3 regions of the Sphingobium sp. LMA1-1-1.1 genome follow, and region 3 is predicted to be linked to each of the others. Evidence: riboswitches for the same ligand, from Rfam matches in the RefSeq annotation. Region 3 holds a riboswitch; each other region holds the start of a gene.
What was found. A riboswitch is a leader RNA that binds a small molecule or an ion and turns the genes downstream of it on or off. The one in region 3 is predicted to bind cobalamin.
Positions count from the first base shown of each region.

Region 1: another riboswitch for cobalamin. It lies ahead of MRBLMA1_RS19500 (TonB-dependent receptor plug domain-containing protein); the one in region 3 lies ahead of MRBLMA1_RS08055 (HoxN/HupN/NixA family nickel/cobalt transporter).
Region 2: another riboswitch for cobalamin. It lies ahead of MRBLMA1_RS07255 (TonB-dependent receptor); the one in region 3 lies ahead of MRBLMA1_RS08055 (HoxN/HupN/NixA family nickel/cobalt transporter).

Region 1 covers NZ_JBEGHS010000056.1:82,412-89,162, reverse strand. Annotated here, with positions in the region: gene MRBLMA1_RS19510 (FecCD family ABC transporter permease) at 1-97, opposite strand, end outside; gene MRBLMA1_RS19505 (ABC transporter substrate-binding protein) at 208-1,050, shown strand; gene MRBLMA1_RS19500 (TonB-dependent receptor plug domain-containing protein) at 1,055-2,875, opposite strand; cobalamin riboswitch at 3,045-3,258, opposite strand; gene MRBLMA1_RS19495 (threonine ammonia-lyase) at 3,342-4,325, shown strand; gene mobA (molybdenum cofactor guanylyltransferase) at 4,325-4,861, shown strand; gene cobA (uroporphyrinogen-III C-methyltransferase) at 4,966-5,760, opposite strand; gene MRBLMA1_RS19480 (molybdopterin-dependent oxidoreductase) at 5,747-6,751, opposite strand, start outside.
Region 2 covers NZ_JBEGHS010000007.1:8,299-15,049, reverse strand. Annotated here, with positions in the region: gene MRBLMA1_RS07290 (winged helix-turn-helix transcriptional regulator) at 1-262, shown strand, start outside; gene MRBLMA1_RS07285 (hypothetical protein) at 322-549, opposite strand; gene MRBLMA1_RS07280 (ArsR/SmtB family transcription factor) at 838-1,167, shown strand; gene arsC (arsenate reductase (glutaredoxin)) at 1,178-1,591, shown strand; gene MRBLMA1_RS07270 (GNAT family N-acetyltransferase) at 1,588-2,124, shown strand; gene arsB (ACR3 family arsenite efflux transporter) at 2,130-3,158, shown strand; gene arsH (arsenical resistance protein ArsH) at 3,155-3,901, shown strand; cobalamin riboswitch at 4,156-4,397, shown strand; gene MRBLMA1_RS07255 (TonB-dependent receptor) at 4,575-6,719, shown strand.
Region 3 covers NZ_JBEGHS010000012.1:100,424-107,174, forward strand. Annotated here, with positions in the region: gene cobN (cobaltochelatase subunit CobN) at 1-2,971, opposite strand, end outside; gene cobW (cobalamin biosynthesis protein CobW) at 2,972-4,012, opposite strand; gene MRBLMA1_RS08055 (HoxN/HupN/NixA family nickel/cobalt transporter) at 4,009-5,100, opposite strand; cobalamin riboswitch at 5,254-5,481, opposite strand; gene MRBLMA1_RS08060 (LysR substrate-binding domain-containing protein) at 5,601-6,536, opposite strand.

The DNA of each region.
Region 1 (6,751 bases), on a different contig from region 3:
AAAGCGGAACGGCGCCAAGAGCGAGGGAAGCCAGCGCGGCAAGCAGGGCCGATACGATCAGCGCGGGGATGAGCAACGGGTGGCGGCGGGCGCTCATGGCTTGCGCGTTCCTCCCTGCTTGCTACAGCATCTGTCCAGGCGCTCCCTATTCCCGCGAGGGAGTGTGTCGAGGCACGATTTGTTGGGGCGCAGCACAGGGGCCACAGGGTGCGCAGAAGAATGATCCTTGCCGCATTTTGCGCCCTTTCGCTGACCGGCGCCGCGCCGGTTCCGCCGAAACGCATCGTGTCGCTCAACACCTGCGCCGACCAATATGTGCTCGCGCTGGCCGATCCGGCGCAGATCGCAGCGCTCAGCCCCTATGGACATGACCCAGAACTGTCGGCGGCGGTCGGCAAGGCCCGCGCCTTCCGTACCCTCAAGCGCCCTTCCGAGGAAGTGTTGGCGCTTCGCCCGGACCTGCTGATCGGCTTTCCGGCGGGCGACAACGTGGTCGGCGCGCCACCGGGCCGATGGCGGACCCTGGCACTGGCGAGCGCGGACAGCTATGCGATGATCCTGGCGCAGATCCGGCAGGTGGCGGCGGCGGTCGGCCATCCCGAACGGGGCGAGGCGATGATCGCCCGCATGGACCGGGCTCTTGCCGCCCTGCCCCATCCGAAGCATCGCGGCGTCGCCGCCTATTATCAGCGGCGCGGCTATATGACCGGCACCGGCACGCTGGTCGACGACCTGATGCGGCGCGTGGGCCTGGTCAACCTGGCGGCCAGGCTGGGCAAGCCGGCACTGTCGCAGCTTTCGCTGGAGGAGATGATCGCCGCCCGCCCGGACTGGCTGATCGTCGAGGCGGGGAGCGAGAAGGTGGTCGATCAGGGGACGGAGATGCTGCACCATCCGATATTGCGCGCCATTCCGCGCATCCGCGTGCCGCAGGCGTGGACGGTGTGCGGCGGCCCCGCCTATGTCGACGCCGCGAGGAGCATCACGGCGCAGCTTGACGGCGCAGCGCGCAGGGGCGCGGCGCAGATCAACGCCGCGCCGCGCCCATAAGCCGTCAGAAGCGCACACGCACGCCGCCAAAGGCCGATCGCCCATAGGTGCCATAGCCATAGACCGTGGCGTATTTCGCATCGGTGACATTGTCGATGCGGCCATAGATTTCCAGCTTCTCCATGATCGGGAAAGACGCCCGGATGTTCGCTATCGCATAGCCGTCCAGCCGTACCAGATTGGTCGCGTCGTTGAAGCTGTCGCCCACCATCGTCACGGTGGCGCCGGTCGACAGGCCGAAGGGCCAGACATAATCCGCTGAAACGCTGACCGCGTCGGGGGCGCGGCGGGGCAGCCGGGCGCCGCTACTGCGGTCGCGCGCATCGACATGGCTGTAGGCGGCCGTGACGGTCAGCGCATCGACCGGCCTCAGCGTCAGCATCGCCTCCACCCCCTTGGCGCGGGTGCGGTCGAGATTATTATACCCGCCATAGAGGCCGATCGAATAATCATAGTTGATCTGGTTTCTGGTATCGCGGCGGAACGCCGTGACGGAGAGGATCGCCCGGTCGCCGTCGAGCCTCTGGTCAAAACCGATATCGTAGCTTTTCGACCGCTCGGGACGCAGGCCGGCATTGCCGACATCGGCGCCGTAAAGCTGGTAGAGCGACGGCGCCTTGAACCCCTCGCCATAGCTCATGCGGATATTGGTCGCGCCGGCATTGGGCGTGTAATTGGCGTTGGCGCCGAAGGTCGTCGCGCCGCCGAACTGGCTGTGATCGTCATGCCGCACGCCGCCGGTCAGCGACAGGCCGGCAAGGGGCTTGACGACGGCCAGCGCATAGACGCTGTCGATATCGGCCTTGTGGCGTTCGGTGGAACCGAAGCCGGAAAAATCATAGTCGGGCCGCTCATGTTCATAGCCGAAGACCAGCTTCGCCTGATCGACCGGCTGGTAGACCCCTTCATATTCGAAGCGCAAATTGGTGCCGGAATAGGCATAAGGCCCGAAAGCGGACGTATAGTCGCGGTCGATGCGGAACCAAGTGACGGCCGCCCGATTGGTGAGCCTGCCGTCGAGCAACGCAAGGTTGAGGCCCGCATAGCCGACATATTGATCCGATTTCGAGGAGTCCGTGGTGCTGTCCACCACGCCATTGTCGGTATCCAGGTCGGCATGGATATAATAGCCGCGCAGGTCGAGGTTGAGGGTATCGGTGAAGGACAGCTTCAGCCTGGCATTGGCGGCGATATTCTCATAGCCGTCCTTTTCGGTGCCGCTGGCGGCGGAGGAAATGCCGTCGGTGTTGAAATAGGCGATGCCGACGCCGCCCGACGCGATGCCGCTGCCGCTGCCGCCCGAAACGTCCGCCTTCGCGTTCAGCGTATTGCTGTAGCCGTAATCGACGGAGGCATTGCCGGCAAAGCCGGTGCCGGGCGTTCCGGTCATGACGTTGACCACGCCGCCGATCGCCTGGCTGCCGTAGACGATCGAGTTGGAGCCGCGCAAAATCTCGATCCGCTGGATATTGCCGGTCAGCAGATTGCCGAAATCGTACATGTCGCCGATGCCGCTGGGGTCGTTGACCTTGACCCCGTCGATCAGCACCAGCGTCTGCGTCGTTTCCGCGCCGCGCAACGAAACCCCGGTCACGCCGCCCAGGCTGCCGCTGCGGTTGAAGCGCACGCCCGGCGTGGTGGCCAGCAGGTCGACCACGCTGACGCTCTGGCGGGTGCGGATGGTGTCGGCGTCGATCACGGTGACGGCCTGGCCGACCTCGTCGCGCGGCTGTTCGATGCCCAGCGCGGTGACGATGATCTCATCCTCCGCCAGCGCAGGTGCGGCCGCGAGCAAGGCGGCGATGGAAACGGAAATCCTCAACATGTCTGTCTTCCCCCTGAGCGCGATGCAACATGGCTCAGGGCGTCCGCTCATGCGGCCGGACAGGGGAAAATGGCTGGCGCCCGCGCCCTCCCCCACACCGATGCGGCCCCGCGCCGCTTCGTCGCTCAGACGGAGAACACCGTGCCGTGGCCATACCCTGGACCAAGGCAAGAGCGACCATGCGTCGGCAGGTCTCCTGGCTCGCGGGTCAATGCGGCGATGCACGCCTTCCCGGACTTGCGTCCAGTGGCCGGCCCTGGGGGCCGAAGTGCATCGCGCTCACCGCTTACAGTTGCAGGGACAGCCGCGGATTGGGACGGCTTCCCGTCCGCACCGCATTCCCGTTTTCAGCCCTTCCGGGCACCGGCGCGATCTTCCTTGCGCGCAGGGGCTTTGCCCTGCCCGCGCCGGGCGCCATAAGGGAAAGCGGCGGCCATGCCAAGGGGCAGCCGCAGAAGGAGATTGCATGTCGTTCGCCATCAACGCCGCCGATGTCGAGGATGCGGCGCGGGTCATCGCCCCCGCCGCCATCCGCACCCCCCTGCTGGAAAATGCGGCGCTCAACGCCCGCTGCGGCCGGCGGGTGCTGGTGAAGTTCGAGGGCGCGCAGCACAGCGGATCGTTCAAGTTCCGCGGTGCCTACAACCGGCTGGCCCGGCTGGACGCCGGGGAGCGAAAGGCAGGCGTCGTCGCCTGGTCATCGGGCAATCACGCGCAGGGCGTCGCCTTTGCGGCGCGCTTGCTGGGGATCGCGGCGACGATCGTGATGCCGGCCGACGCGCCCGCGATCAAGACGGCGAACACGCGGGCGCTGGGCGCCGAAGTCGTTGCCTATGACCGCTTCACCGATAACCGGGAGGAGATCGCCACGCGGCTGGCGACCGAGAGGGGCGCGGTGCTGGTGCCGTCCTTCGACGATCCCTTCATCATGGCGGGCCAGGGCACGATCGGGCTGGAGATCATGGAGCAGGCCGCCGAAGCTGGCGCGAAGATCGGCCAGATCCTGGTCAATTGCGGCGGCGGCGGCATGGTGTCGGGGATCGCGACGGCGGTGAAGGCGCGCATGCCCGAGGTCAACATCCATGCGGTGGAACCGGAAGCGTTCGACGATACGGCGCGGTCCCTGGCCAGCGGCAAGCGGGAAAGCGTGTCGCCCGATGCGCGGTCGATCTGCGACGCGCTGCTGTCTCCGACGCCGGGAGCGCTGACCTTTCCCATCAACCAGGCGCTGTTGTCCGGGGGCCTGGCGGTGAGCGACGATCAGGTGCGCGACGCGATGCGCTTTGCCTTTTCCGTGCTCAAGCTGGTGGTCGAGCCGGGCGGAGCCGCATCGCTGGCGGCCATGCTGGCCGGAATTGCTCCGCCTGCCGAAGGGGCCGGCGTCGTGGTGATTTCAGGCAGCAATGTCGATCCCGACAGCTATGCCCGGATCATAGGCGGCGGCGCATGATGCGGCTGATGGGGGCGGTGCTGGCTGGCGGGCGGTCCAGCCGGTTCGGCAGCGACAAGGCGCAGGCGATGCTGGAGGGGCGCACCCTGCTGGACCATGCGGTCGAGGCTCTCGGCCGCCATGTCGAAACCGTCGTGGTATGCGGCCGGCAGGTGGAGGGCATGATCGGGCTGGCGGATCGGCCCGCCGCGGACATGGGGCCGTTGGGCGGCCTCAACGCGGCGCTGCATCATGCCCTGGCGCAGGGTTATGACGCCGTGCTGACGACCGGGTGCGACGTGCCCGCCTATCCGGACGGCCTGGCGCAGGCCCTGATCGGCCCTGAACCCGCCATCCTCAAGGGGCAGCAACTGGCCGGATTCTGGCCCGCTTCGCTGGCGGGCGAACTGGATGCCCATCTGGCGGAGGACAATAACAGATCGATCCGGGGCTGGCTGGAGCGGGTCGGCGCCCGGATCGTCGACCGGCCCGAATTCGTGCTGCCCAACATCAACCGGCCGGAGGATCTGCAGGCTCTGGCAAAAGGCAGTCGATGAATGGAGTGCTTCCGCCAAGGCACCTGAACGAGGCAAGCCGCGAGAGCGCCCCGTACCGACTTTGAACGGGCCTCCCGCCTTCGCGGGAGCATGCTGCGCTGTCGTTATTTGGTCAGGGCTACAGCCGCCATGGTCTCCACCGGCGCATGCGTCCCGGCCACCGCCTCCCCGATCAGCAGAAGCGTCGGGTCTTCGTCGCTGATCGTCCGCACCAGGAAGGCCAGAGCCGACAGCTTGCCCCGGATCAGCCGTTCCGTCGGCAGGGAGACATTGACCGCCACCATCACCGGCGTTTCGGGATCGCGCCCGGCGGCGATCAGGCAATGGCTGATCTCGCCCGCCGCGGCCCGGCCCATATAGATGCCGATCGTGCCGCCCGGACGGGCCAGCGCTTCCCAATCCAGCTTCAGCGGTTCGCCCGCCTTCAGATGCGCGGTGACCAGCGTCAGCCCCCGCGCCACGCCGCGCAGGGTGAGCGAGGCATGGCCGCTCGCCGCCGCAGCGCTGGCCGTGGTGATGCCGGGGCAGATGCGCACGGAAACGCCCGCCTCCGCCAGATGCGCCATCTCTTCCGCCGATCGGCCAAAGACCGAGGGGTCGCCGCCCTTCAGGCGCACGACGCGCTTGCCCGCCCTGGCGGCCGCGAGCAGCAGGTCGTTGATGCTGTCCTGCGCCCTGGAATGGCGGCCCGAACGCTTGCCGACGCTGACCCGCTCCACCCCCGGGGGAATGAGGTCGATCACGCCCGGCCCGACGAGCGCGTCGTAGAAGACGACCTCTGCCGCGGCGATCAGCCTTTCCGCCTTGCGCGTGAGCAGGTCCGGATCACCCGGCCCCGCGCCGACCAGCCAGACCTGTCCGGGCGCGATCAGGTCCTGGGGCAGTTCATTCGGCTGCATGAAGCGTCTCCTGCATGCTTTGGGCAAGGATATTGGCGAGCGCGGGGCGGCATGACCCGCAATTGGTGCCCGCGCCCAGCGCCTTGCCGATGGCGGGCATATCGACCAGTTGCTGTTCGCGGATCGCGGCGACGATCTGGTTGAGGCCGATGTCGAAGCAGACGCAGATGGTCGCCCCCTTGTCCGGCTGGCTGCCGGGTCCGCGCGCCGCAAGGACGGAACCGCCGACCCCCTCGACCAGCAACTGGCCGATCAGCCAGTCGCGCGAGGGCAGCAGGCCGGTGCGCGTCACGAACAGCACCCCGTTTAGTCGGCCTTCGCCGATGGTCGCGATGCGCCGCGTTCCGCGTGAGGCGTCCATCGCCTCCACCCGGTCGCCCTTTGGAAGAAAGGCGTCGAGCCGGGCAGGATCGCCATTGCCGGCAATTTCATAGAGCGCGCCGCCCGGCACGGCGATCCTGGTCGACCAGAGACAGGGCAGCTTCACGGGCTGCCCTGTCGCAGCCTGATCGCGCAGGATGAGAAAGCCCTTCCATTCGGCGGCCACCTTCTCGACGCTGGCCGGGGTCGATTTGAAGCCCGGCTGGCCCGAATGGGGATCGACCAGCGGACGGGGCAGCAGACCGGTGCGGCCCCCGCTCGACATCTGGTCCGTCCAGTGGATCGGCGTGAAGATTTCGCCGGGCCGCTGGCCCTCGCTCAGGCTGACGCGAAAGATGCTGTTGCCCTGCGCTGTCGCGACGCGGGCCAGGTCGCCGTCGACGATCCCGAGCGCCCCGGCATCGCGGGGATGGATTTCCACCAGCGGCTCCTCGCGATGGCGGGCGAGTTTCGGGGACAGGCCGGTTCGGCTCATCGTATGCCACTGGTCGCGATAGCGCCCGGTGTTGAGCGTCATCGGCCATTGCCCCAGCGGCTCCTGAACCTCCATCTGCTTCGTCAGCACCAGCCGCGCCCTGCCGTCCGGCGTGGGGAAGCGGCCGTCGGCGAA
Region 2 (6,751 bases), on a different contig from region 3:
CCATGCGGAAATCGGCCGGCGCATGCATGGCGTTACGCAACGGATGCTGACGCGCACCCTTCGCCAGTTGGAGCGCGACGGATTGGTGATCCGCCACGATTTCGAGGAGGTGCCCCCTCGCGTCGAATATCAGCTGTCCGATTCCGGCCTTGAGCTGCTTGTCCGGATGGTCCCTCTATGGACATGGATCGTCGAGAATGCGGAGCGGTTTCGGAAGGCCCGGGAGACATTCGACAGCCTTCAGCTGGGCAAGGCGTCATAGAACCCCGTCCTTCGCGACAGGGAGCGCCCAGGCGATTACCTGATCGCCGATCGGCGTTTTCATGAAGTGATGGCCCCGGTCATCAGGACGACATATTCACGCCCATTCTGCTCATAGACCATCGGCGCCGCCTGACCGCCGGCGGGGAGCGCCTGCTGCCAGAGGATTTTACCGGTCCTCATGTCGATGGCCTTGAACAAATCGTCCGTCGCCGCCGCGATGAAGATCAGGCCGCCAGCCGTAACGACCGCACCGCCATTATTTGGCGTACCGATGCAAATTTGCAATCTTGGACGACGGCGCCCTGTCGGCACCGCATGAGAACACTTCCCACCCGCAGCAATCGCCCGCGTCCGACGAGGGCAAATTCCGCAAGTTGCTCCAGTTCCTGATTTTCCGTTCCCAGGTCCGGTCGGTCCGCTTTTGCAATTCGGTTGCCCAGAATTAGCCGATTCCAGAATGCGCCTTCAATTTTGAGGCTGATCCATACTGTCACTGACCGGATAATTGGGGAACTGATCGGAAATATTCGATGCATCCTTGACGAGGCCAAATGCATCGGATAATTACGATGCATGGACACCAGCGAAGCACTTTCGGTCCTCTCGGCTCTTGGCCATCCCACGCGTCTTGATGCGTTTCGGCTGCTGATCCGACATGAGCCTGACGGCCTGTCGACCGGCGAGCTGGTCGAGGCCTCCGGCCTGACCCAGAGCACCTTCTCAACGCACCTCGCCGTCATGGTGAAAGCTGGACTGGTACTGTCGGAGAAGCGTGGCCGCCAACAAATCCAGCGCGCCAATCTCGACGCGTTGCGCGGACTGATGGTCTATCTGGCCAAGGATTGCTGCCAGGGACGCGCCGAACTGTGCGAGCCGCTGCTGGCCGAACTTATCTGCTGCTGAAGAGGCGATGATGACCGATATCGTGATCTACCATAACCCGCTTTGCGGAACCTCTCGCAATGCCCTGGCCATGATCCGCAATGCGGGCATCGAACCCCATGTGGTCGAGTATCTGAAGACGCCGCCAAGCCGCGCGCTCCTGGTGCAACTCATGGATCGGGCCGGCATCACCCCGCGCGCCCTGCTGCGCGAGAAAGGCACGCCTTTTGCCGAACTGGGCCTGGGCGACGAAAGCCTGGCCGATGACGCGCTGATCGACGCGATGATGGAGCATCCCGTCCTCATCAACCGTCCGCTGGTGGTGTCTCCGCTGGGTGTGAAGCTCTGCCGGCCTTCCGAAGAAGTCCTGGATCTGCTGCCGGCCGGGCAGCGCTGCCCATTTGTCAAGGAAGACGGCGAAGTCGTGGAAGCGACGAGGCGATGACCCTTTCGGTTCGCGACGCAACGATCGGCGATGCCGGTGCCATTGCCGCCATCTACGCGCATCACGTCCTGCACGGCACGGCAACCTACGAAATCGTGCCACCGACAGAGGAGGAAACCGAAGCCAAGATACGAACGCTGACCGGACGAGACTGGCCATTCCTTGTTGCCTGCGATGGATCTGAGGTGGTGGGCTATGCCTACGCCACGCAGTTCCGCGATCGGCCGGCCTACGCTTATGCCTGCGAGAACAGCATCTACGTGGCGCACGACAGGCGCGGTAGCGGCATCGGCAAGCTGCTCCTCATGGCCTTGCTGAAGGCCGCTGAAGCCCATGGCTTCCGGCAGATGGTCGCCGTCATCGGCGGGGGTGAACCTGCCTCCGTAGCGCTCCACGCGTCCTGCGGTTTTGAGCATGTCGGTCGCCTCACCGGCATGGGCTGGAAGGCAGGCCGCTGGCTCGACACGGTTTACATGCAGCTTCCCTTGGGCGGCGGCATCGCGACCGCGCCGGCTGCTTCCGGGAAGGACTGACGACCATGTCGCTGTTCGAACGCTATCTCTCGCTGTGGGTGGCCCTGTGCATCGCGATCGGGATCGGTCTTGGCCATTTGCTCCCGAGCGCCTTCGAGACCATCGCAGCGCTGGAGATCGCCAACGTCAACCTCGTCGTTGCGGCGCTGATCTGGTTGATGATCATCCCGATGCTGCTGCGGGTCGATTTCGGCGCGCTGCATAGCCTTCGGCAACACTGGCGCGGCATCGGCGTCACCCTTGTGGTGAACTGGGCGATCAAGCCATTCTCGATGGCGCTGCTCGGGACGTTCTTCCTCCGCTATTTGTTCGTCCCGATACTGCCGGCAGGCGCATCCTCGTCCTATATTGCGGGCCTGATCCTGCTGGCCGCAGCGCCATGCACGGCCATGGTCTTCGTCTGGTCGAACCTTGTCGACGGTGAGCCGAACTACACATTGAGCCAGGTGGCACTGAACGACTTGATCATGATCTTTGCCTTCGCACCGCTCGTCGGCCTGCTGTTGGGCGTGGCATCAATCACCGTGCCGTGGAACACACTGGCGCTGTCGGTGGGGCTCTACATCGTCGTCCCGGTTATCATCTCCCAACTGCTCCGCCGAGCGCTTCTTCGCGGCGGCGAGAAGGGACTTCAGCATTTCCTGTCCGCCATCAGCCCGATCAGCCTTGCCAGCCTGCTGCTGACGCTGGTGCTGCTGTTCGGCTTCCAGGGTGAGCAGATCATCCGGCAACCGCTGGTGATCGCGCTGATTGCCGTGCCGATCCTGTTTCAGGTCTATCTCAACGCCGGCATCGCCTACTGGCTCAGCCGCCGTTTCGGCGTGGCGTGGTGCGTCGCCGGCCCTTCGGCGCTGATCGGCGCCTCCAATTTCTTCGAACTGGCAGTGGCCGCCGCCATCAGCCTCTTTGGGCTCACCTCCGGCGCCGCGCTGGCAACGGTCGTAGGCGTGCTGGTGGAAGTGCCGGTGATGCTGTCCATTGTCGCCTTGGTGAAGCGAACCCGTCCCTGGTATGAGAAAGCCATTGCCGCATGAGATTGCGTGAACTCACCGCCCCCGATCATCTGCCTGCCTTGGACAAGGCCTTTGCGCTGGCTCGTCCCGCCACTGGCCTCGGACCGGACCAACCGCCTCCGCGCTTTCTACTGCTCTACGGCTCGCTGCGAGAGCGCTCCTTCTCTCGCCTCGCCGTGGAAGAGGCCGCCCGCCTGCTGCAATATTTCGGTGCTGAGACGCGGATCTTCGATCCCAGCGACCTGCCGCTGCCAGATCAGGTGGCGGAAGACGATCACCCTGCGGTGCATGAATTGCGCGAGCATGCGCTGTGGTCGGAAGGCATGGTCTGGTGCAGCCCGGAGCGGCACGGCCAGATCAGCGGCATCATGAAGACGCAGATCGACCACCTGCCGCTCCAGATTCGCGGGATGCGGCCGACGCAAGGGCGGACGCTTGCAGTCATGCAGGTGTCCGGCGGCTCCCAATCGTTCAATGCCGTCAACACGCTGCGCCTGCTGGGTCGCTGGATGCGGATGTTCACGATCCCCAACCAATCGTCGGTGGCGATGGCTTACAAGGAGTTCGACCAAGACGGCCGGATGCGGGCGTCGAGCTACTACGAGCGCATCGTCGATGTGATGGAGGAATTGGTCCGCTTTACGGTACTTATGCGACCGCATGCGGCGCAACTTGTGGATCGCTATTCCGAGCGCAAGGAAGCCGGAATTTCGGTTGATGCCGAGTCTGACCATTCGGCAGTCGCGATAGCGCCGCAATCTTGATTGACGGCTAGCAGCCCGGCACGGCGAAAATCAGGATCAGCAACCATGGCATCCGGCTGTACGACGGACTCAGCCGGGTTCTGGCCCATGCTCGCGATATCCCGTGTCCTGTTGTCGCTGGTTAAGCGCCTGGTTCTCATGCGGATATCGGCCATCTCGCCTTGGCTCGGTCTCGCGGCGGCGTGAGATTAGGCTCTTGCGGAGCATTGACCCTCCCGCTAACGCACCTCTGCCCGGGACGACGGCTTCGTCGTCCCGGGCATGATCGCGCCGGTGCCTCGAAAGAGGCTTAAAAGGGAACGCGGTGAGGATGGCTCCGGCCATCCAAATCCGGGGCTGTCCCTGCAACTGTAAGCGGCGAGCGCGATGCATATCGCTTCCTCCAGTGTGAGGAGGCAGCCACTGGACCGGACGCTAAATCCTGCGAGGTCTGGGAAGGCCGTGCATCAAGCTATGACCCGCGAGCCAGGAGACCTGCCAGCGTCTGGTCGCTCTTGCCCGGTCCAGGGGATGGCCAAGGCACGGTATCTTTCCGTTTGAGCGACGAACGGGCGGTGGAGACCGCATCGGTTCGCGTGGCGGTCGCTCTATGGCGTCCGGCTGCTGACGTGCGCCGACCGTCGCTGGCGGCACGTCTCCACCCGAATGTCGCGTGACGCCGGGAAGACATGCAATGGAATGGAAAAATGTAGGATTTTGGCTGGCCACCGGGCTGGCCGCCACCACGACGCAGCAGGCCGCCGCGGAAACCGCCGCGGATAGCTCAGCCGAAATCATCGTGTCGGGCGTTCGGCCGGGAGCATTGCTCCAGGAGACGGAAACCGGATCGCGCCTGGGGCTGACCGCGCTCGAAACGCCAGCCAGCGTCGCGCAGATTGATGGCGACGCGATCCGCGCTCGCGGCGATCTGGACATAATGTCGGCCGTAACCCGTGCACCGGGCGTCACCACCTCCGCCAATCCGGGCAATGGCGGCACAGCCCTGTCGCTGCGCGGCTTTTCCGGTCAGGGTTCAGTGCTGCAACTGGTTGATGGCGTCCGGCTGTTCCCGGTTGCGGGCACGATCACCTTCCCCACCGACCCGTGGAATGTCGAGCGGATCGAATTGCTGAACGGCCCCGCCTCCGTGCTCTACGGACAGGGCGCGCTGGGCGGCGCGGTGAACATCATCACCAGATCCCCCAATGCCGAACGCACCGAATTTGACGCGGAAGCAGGATATGGCTCGCAGGATAGCTGGCGCGCAGCAGCAGGTGTCGGTGGACCGCTGGGCGAGATGCTCTCCTACCGGATCGACGCCAGCTACCGGGCGTCGGACGGGTATGTCGACCGTGGCCATTCCAAGAGCCTCGCGCTCTCGGGCGCGCTGCGCTTCCGGCCAAGCGACAGCTTCACGCTCACCCTGCGCAACGACTATGGCAATCAGCGGCCGATGGAATATTTCGGCACGCCGCTGATCGACGGGGCGTTGGTGAAGGACAACCAGCGGCGCAACTATAATGTCGCCGACGCCAGCCTGCACTATCGCGACAATCGGACCACGCTGACCGCCGACTGGACGGTGGCCGACGGCATCACCCTCTCCAACGCCGCCTATCGCCTTACCAGCAAGCGTCTGTTCAAAAATCTGGAAAGCTATTTCTACAATGACGACACCGGCCTGATCAACCGAATGGACAATCTGGGCATCTTCCATGACCAGACCCAATATGGCGATCAGGCGACCATCCGCATCAGCAAGCCGATTGCGGGCCTGAAAAACGATCTGGTCGTCGGCTTCGACGCCAATCTCATCAAGCTCACTTATTCCAATGATTTCGGATCGGACCCACAGGAGGATGCTGTCGATCCCTTCGACTTCGATCCGGGCCTGTTCTACGACACGCAGGGCATCGCGCCCCGCTATCGCACGCGGACCAACGAATATAGCGTCTTTGCCGAAGACCGCCTGGCTCTGACCGATCAGCTTTCGGTGGTCGCAGGCATCCGGCACGAGCGGGACAAGGTGCAACGCTGGAACATCGTCTATAACCCGGACGGCAGCATCAGCGAGGTCAATGCCTTTCCCAATGGCGCGACCAATCGGAAATTCCGCAATACCACTTGGCGGATCGGCGGCGTCTATCAGCCGACCTCCAACATCTCGCTCTATGGGCAATATTCGACCGGCGTCGATCCGCTCGGCACGCTGACCACCTTCACCACCAATGCGACCCAGTTCGCCTTCACCAACGCGACGGGCGATCAAGTCGAGGGCGGCATCAAGGCCATGTTCCTCGATGGCAAGGGCAGCGCCACTCTGGCGGCCTATCGTATCGTCAAGAAGAAGCTGGTGGCGCAGCAGACGCCGACTAGTCCCATAGAACAGATCGGCCAGCGGTCCGCCAAGGGTGTGGAGGCTTCGGTGACGCTGCAACTGACCGACCGCTTCGGCATCGACGCGAATGGCACAGTGCTGGACGCTAATTTCGATGACTTCATCAGCGGCGGCACCAGCTATACCGGCAACACGCCACCCAATGTGCCTGAAGTAGCGGCGAACCTGTCCGTCTATTGGGCGCCCATTGACGCGCTGCGGGCCAATGCCAGTTTGCGCTATGTCGGCCGGAGCTTCTCGGACAACGCCAACAGCCACCGGGTGCCGGGCTATGCCGTGGTGGATGCGGGGTTGACCTATGCGTTCACCCCCAATCTCGCGGCGAACCTGCGGGTCTATAATCTCTTTGACAAGGATTATGCGACCACCACCTATAATGACGAGCAGTGGATATTGGGCCGCCCCCGTTCCATCGACATTTCGGTGACGGCTCATTTCTGACGCACGCGCCCGGTGGCGTCATCGCGGCAAGC
Region 3 (6,751 bases):
CCTCCGGTTCGTCCAACGCCATGACGGCGCGGGCTGCGCTGTCGACAAGGTCGATCTGCTCCGGGAAGGCATCCCGGAAAAAGCCCGAAATACGCAAGGTGACGTCGACGCGCGGGCGGCCCAGTTCCGCGATCTTCATGACCTCGAACCCGATGACGCGGCCCGAAGCCCAGTCCCAGCGGGGACGCGCACCCATCAGGGCAAGCGCCTGCGCAATGTCGTCGCCGCCCGTGCGCATATTGGCGGTGCCCCAGGCCGAAAGGGCGATGGCGCGGGGATAGTCGCCCTCGCGCTGAAGATAGTCCTGCACGATGAGATCGGCGGAGCGTTGCCCGAGATTCCAGGCGGCGACCGTGGGCACCGCCCGGGTATCGACCGAATAGAAATTGCGGCCGGTGGGAAGGACGTCGGGCCGGGCCCTGGTGGGCGCTCCGGAAGGGCCGGGAGCGACGAATTTGCCGTCGAGGGCGTCGAGGAGCGCGGCCTTTTCGGCACGTCCGCAGGCATCGACGCGGGGCGCGAGATCGGCTTCTATGGCCTTGAGAACGGCCTCGCTTAGCGGGCCAGGGGCGCCCGGCCGCTGAATGCCGTCATGCCCCTGTTCGCGGGACAGATGGTCCACCAGGTCGATGGCAAAGAGTTCCAGCCGTTCGACCGTGTCGCCCCTGGTGCGCCAGGGGGCCTTCGCGACAGCCTCCAGGGCGGCCGGGCGTGCGCCGGTCCATGCCTCGCCCATCACGCAATCCAGGGGATCGAAATCCAGTGCCAGATCATCGGCCAGCGCACGCAGCAGCGATTGCTGGCCTTCCTCCATCCCTCTGGGACAGCGGGCGAGGGCGATGAGGAGATCCCGGCGGAGACGGCCTTCCGGGCTCTGCGTGAAGACATGCAGTCCATCACGGATCTGCATTTCCTTGAGTTCACACAGATAGTTATCGATCGCTGCTAAGGCCTCGTCTCCGCTTCCTCGCGCGCCTGCATCCCTGTCCAGTCCCTGTGCGGCGGCGAGCGCCAATATGTCCTTGCGCAGCGTTTCCAGCCGGCGCGGGTCCATGCCGGCGGCAAGATAATATTCATCGACCAGCACCTCCAGCTCCTTGAGCGGACCATAGCTCTCGGCGCGCGTCAGCGGCGGCGTCAGATGATCGACGATGCACGCGCCTATGCGGCGCTTCGCCTGAGTGCCTTCGCCGGGGTCGTTGACGATGAAGGGGTAGATTTGCGGAATCGGTCCGGCGCAGATTTCCGGGAAACAGCTTTCCGACAGGGCGACGGCCTTCCCCGGCAGCCATTCGAGATTGCCATGCTTGCCGACATGAACGACGGCATGCGCTCCAAACGCGTCGGCCAGCCAAATATGGAAGGCGAGATAGGCATGGGGCGGCGGCAGCGCCGGGTCGTGATAGCTGTTCCTGGGATCGATATGATAGCCGCGCGAAGGCTGGACGGCGACGACGATGTTGCCGAAACGGTGCGCCGGCAGGTGGAAGGCGCCGTCGCGGAAAAAGGGATCTGCTTCGGGTGCGCCCCAGCGATCCTGGACCGCATTAAGCGCCGCTTTGGGTAGCGAGGCGAAGGCCACCTGATAGGCGCCGAGCGGCAGGCTGACCTCGCCGGGGCGATCTGGAGAGGCATTGGTGACGGCGCCGGTCATGAGGTGCATCAGTGCGGTGCCGTCGGTGGGAGCAGTACCCGTCCGGTAGCCCGCCTCCGACAGGGCCTTCAAAATGGCGGCGGCGCTTGCGGGCGTGTCCAGCCCGACGCCGTTGCCGATGCGGGCGTCGCTGTTGGGGTAGTTGGCCAGAACCATCGCGACCCGGCGTTCATTGGCTGGTAACTTCCTGAGTTTTGACCAGTTTGCAGTAAGTTGTGCAACGAAGTTGACACGGTTTTCCAGAATATGGGGTGTCACGATGCTGCATTCCGTAAGCTCGTCAAACCGCGCCACAGCCTTGAAGGCGAAGGCGCGCGTGAAGAGACGACCGTCCACCTCGGGCAGGGCGATATGCATCGCAAGATCGCGAGGGCCCAATCCCCGCGCGCTGGCCTCCCAATTGTCATGCTCCGCGCTGGCGAAGATCGTCTGGAGGATGGCGCAGTCCGCCTGCTCAAGGATCGAGGGCGTGCGCGGCTCTCCCGGCGCGCTGGCGGCAAAGGCGGTGGCGTTGAGGATGACGTCCGGCGGGGTTCCCGCCATCAGATGGCGCAGGAAATCCCTGGCAAATGGTTCGCGCAAGGCACGGACATGGACAGGAAGGACATTAAGGCCGGCGGCCTCCAGTCCCGCGATCATGCGGTCCACCGCATCCAGCGTACCGGCGATCAGCAGGGCACGGTAGAAGAGGAAAAGGGCGGTGGGCCGACCGGCCTGCCATCGGGCCTTGACCTGATCCAGGGTCGGGCGATCGTGACCAGGCAGATAAAGGCCCGCATCGGCCACCGGGACGGGCGCATCGGCAGCGCCCGCGTCGAAGCCGGCAAGATCAGCGGCCTTTCGCAGGAAAGCGATGGCATTGGCTATGCCGCCCTGCCTCAGATAGTCGCGCAGCAGACCGCAGCTTTCCGGGCCGACGGTCGAAGCGGCGCGCAATTCGGGATCATCTTCCCGATCATCCGCGATGGCGGCGAAGGCAATGCCTTTCTCCCGCGCGATATTTGAAATCTCATCAATGCCATATGGCCAATAGCTCTTACCCCCTAGCAAGATGATGCAGACGAATTTGGCATGGGCCACGACCTTCTCGACATACATGTCGACCGAATAGGGATGTTTGAGCTGGAGAAGGTTGGCGAGCCGGATGCGCGGCGCGCCTTCCCCCAGTTCCTGCGTGAGCGCATGGGCTGCGCTGGCGAAACAGGCCAGTTCGCTGTCCGCCACGGTCAGCAGCACGATGTCCCCCGGTGACTGGCCGAGGTCTATGGCTTCGTCGCCATTGGAGACGGTGCCGGGCGTGGCGGTCAGCAGATGCATTCAAGCGGTCGCCATCTGGGCGCTCAGTCCGGCCGCTATCGCGGCGCGGTCCATGCCGCGCTGGCCAATCACCACCAGCCGGGACCGGCGCGGCTCGCCGGCCTGCCAGTGCCGGTCATAATGATGCTGGATGCGCGGACCGACCGCCTGAAGAACCAGGCGTGCCGGGCGCCCCTCAATGGCGAGGAAGCCCTTGACCCGCAATATGTCATGGGCGGCAATGCTCTGCGCGAGCGCCGTCAGCAACGGCTCTGGCCCAGCAAGTTCGCCCAGATCCACGACGAAGCTGTCAAAATCGTCATGGTCATGATCCTCCTCATCGTCATGGTGGGAGGGGCGGGCATCGATCTGGTCCTCCACGCCCGCGTCGAGACCGAGCAGGATGGCGGGGTCAATCTCTCCTCTGGCGGTGCGGAGGATGCGGACGCCGGGTCGGATTTCCCGGGCCAGCTCCTGCTCCAGCACCGCCAGGCGATCTGGCTCCACCAAGTCGGTCTTGTTGAGCAGGACGAGGTCGGCACAGGCGAGTTGATCCTCGAACAGTTCCTCGATCGGGCTGTCATGATCCAGCGTCGGGTCGGCGGCGCGGGCAGCCGCGAGCGCCGCTTCGTCATGGGCGAAGCGGCCGGCGGCCAGCGCGTCGGCATCTATCAGGGCAATGACCCCGTCAACCGTGGCCCGCGTCCGGATGTCGGGCCATTGGAACGCCTTCACCAGCGGCTTGGGTAGGGCCAAGCCGCTGGTCTCTATGATGATGTGATCAGGCGGGACAGGGCGATCGAGCAGTTTTTGCATGGTCGGCAGGAAATCGTCGGCCACGGTGCAGCAGATGCAGCCATTGGCCAGTTCGATGATGTCGTCATCCGGGCAGGCTGCGTCGCCGCACCCCTGAACCAGCGCGCCATCGACGCCCACATCCCCGAATTCGTTGATGATAAGGGCGAGGCGGCGGCCGCCGGCATGCTGGATGAGGTGACGGATCAGCGTGGTCTTGCCGGCGCCCAGAAAGCCGGTGATGACGGTTGCAGATACCTTTTTCATGCGGGATTTCCTTGCGGTTGGCGGCTAGCGGCGGGGATGAGTTCGATCTCGTCGAAGCCCTTCCAGCGATAGAAGGCCCAACTCGCCAGCCAGCAGGCGGCGAACAGGCCGATGATGATGAAACCGAGGCTGTTGAAATGGGCGCCCAAATCGGCGGCGAGGGTCCAGATGCCGCCGCTGAGGCCGAGCTTGTCGCCGAGCAGCGCCGCCGCCTCGATCCCGCCGATCAGCAGCGCGACCAGCGCCGACATCAGCGTTATGGTGATATTATAGTAGAGCTTGCGGATCGGTTTCACGAACGCCCACTGATAGGCGCCCATCATCAGCGCGCCGTCCGTGGTGTCGATCAACGCCATCCCCGCCGCAAAGAGCAGGGGAAAGATAAGGACGGTCGCAATGGAAAGGCCGCTGGCGGCCTGGCCGGCGGAAAGCCCCAGAATGGCGACCTCTGTCGCGGTATCGAAGCCCAGACCGAAAAGAAAGCCGAGCGGCGCCATGTGCCAGCTTCGCGTCACCAGCCGGAAAAGCGGGCGGAAAAGGCGCGACAGGAGACCCCGATTGCTCAAGAGAATGTCCATATCTTCATCGACATAGGCGCCACCCCTTCGAACATGATTGAAGGTCTTCAGCACGGATTGGAGGATGACCAGATTCATCGCCGCAATGGCAAGGAGGAAGGTCGCGGACACCAGCGTCGCAATGGTGCCGCCAATGGCTCCTGCGGCTTCGACGCGGCTGAGAGCATTGGCGGCGAAAGCGATGAGGACAGCGGCGATCAGCACGATGCCGCTATGGCCGATGGCGAACCAGAAGCCGACCGTAAGGGGCCGCTGGCCGTCCTGCATCAGCTTGCGGGTCACGTTGTCGATGGCGGCGATATGATCGGCGTCGACGGCATGGCGCAGGCCCAGGCTCCAGGCAAGCACCGCCGTGCCGAGCATGACGGGATCGCCCGCGAAGATGGTGAAGGCCGCGATCCAGGCGGCCAGATTGGCGGCGATGAGACCGGCGAACATGCCGGTGGCGCGGCGACGCAGGCCGCCAGGAGGCGCCTGCATCGATGCTGGCGCATCGGAGGAAATGGTCATCGGACGGTATCCCGTCGGCGTCTGCGAAACCGGACGGAAACCGCCTTCATGCCGGGCGGACGCTCTTGCGCCCGGCATGCGGACAGCAGCTCCCGCTGCGAGAAGCGTCGCTCAGACGGAGGACCGTGCCGCGGCCATCCCCTGGACCAAGGCAAGAGCGACCAGACGCAGGCAGGTTTCCTGGCTTGCGGGTCACGGCTCGGCGCATGGCCTTCCCAGGCCTCGCATGGTTTAGCGTCCGGCCCAGTGGCTGATCATCCGGTGTTCCGGAGGATCGCTATGCGTCTCGCTCACCGCTTACAGTTGCAGGGACAGCTGCGGATTCATCACCGCATTCCCTATTAAGCCCCTTGCGAGGGCACCGGCGCGATCATGAAGACCAACCGAAACCGGTCTTCACGGCCGTGCATAGAGGCTGGGAAAAGAAATGGGAAGGGGCGGCTTCATCGGCGCCTTCATCAGCGGTCGTTCCCTGATGAAGCATTGGGCGATGAACCCCGTCATGGCGGGGTGGCGCATCGGCTGTCGCTGGAAGTGATTCCGGTCGACCGGCATTCTTCGAGCAGGGTGTCGAGGAACGCCAGGCCGGTGGGCGACAGTTCCCGATCGTGGATCAGCCAGAGCGAACTCATGACCGGCAAGTCGAACGGGCGGTTGACCACATTGTCAAGGTGTAGCCGCGCCATTGACAAGGGTATGACCGTAGGCCCGAACCCCGCCGAAACCAGGCCCAGCAGAGTGGCCAGGCTGCGGGCTTCATGGGAGATTTTGGGGACGAAGCCAGCCTCCGTGCAAAGGGCCCGGAAATGTTCCGTGAAGCCGGTGCCATTGGGTGCGCCGTACAGGACCAGCGGTTCATCGAAAAGGTCGGCAATCCGGGGAGGGGCCGCCCTCAACGCCAGCGGATGATCCGCGCGCAGCGCCAGGACCATCTCTTCCTTGAGCAGGCATTGCGACAGCAAGCCATCAGGCAGCGTCAATGCCGTGAAATCACGCAAGATTCCAAGATCGAGCTGGCGGCTGGCGACCCCCTCTATCTGTTCGTCCCGGCCCTGTTCGCGCAGGATCAGTTCGACGTCGGGATGGGCTTTGCGGAAGCGGTAGAGTGCGCGCGCGATCGGCGGCACGAAGGGTCCGGACGTAGTGAAACCCAGTCCCAGCCGCCCGATCTCCGCACGCTGCGCCATGCGCGCGATCTGTGCGGCGCGGTCGGCCTGGGCAAGCGTCCTGCGGGCTTCCGGCTCGAACAGCCGGCCGGCCTCCGTCAGGCGCACCTTGCGGCTGGTGCGATCGAACAGGCGGACGCCAAGCTCCTCCTCCAGGGCGCGGATTTGCTGGCTGAGCGGCGGCTGGGATATGCCAAGGCGAAGCGCGGCGCGGCCAAAATGCATCTCTTCAGCGACGCACAGGAAATAACGAAGGTGGCGCAGGTCCATATATCATGTCGTCAAAGATATCGATCATGCCATATTATATATTAGACGTGGAATGTCCAAGGGCGCATGGGCGTTTCCGAATGCGGCGGTGTCCCATGACCGTCGGGCGGAGGTGCGCGGGCTATGCCCCCTCATTGCCGCAGCACTCCGCCATGGTCGGGGATGTCGTCGCATTCTTGGGCGCTTTGTCAGGCAGGCCGGTCATCGACAATCGC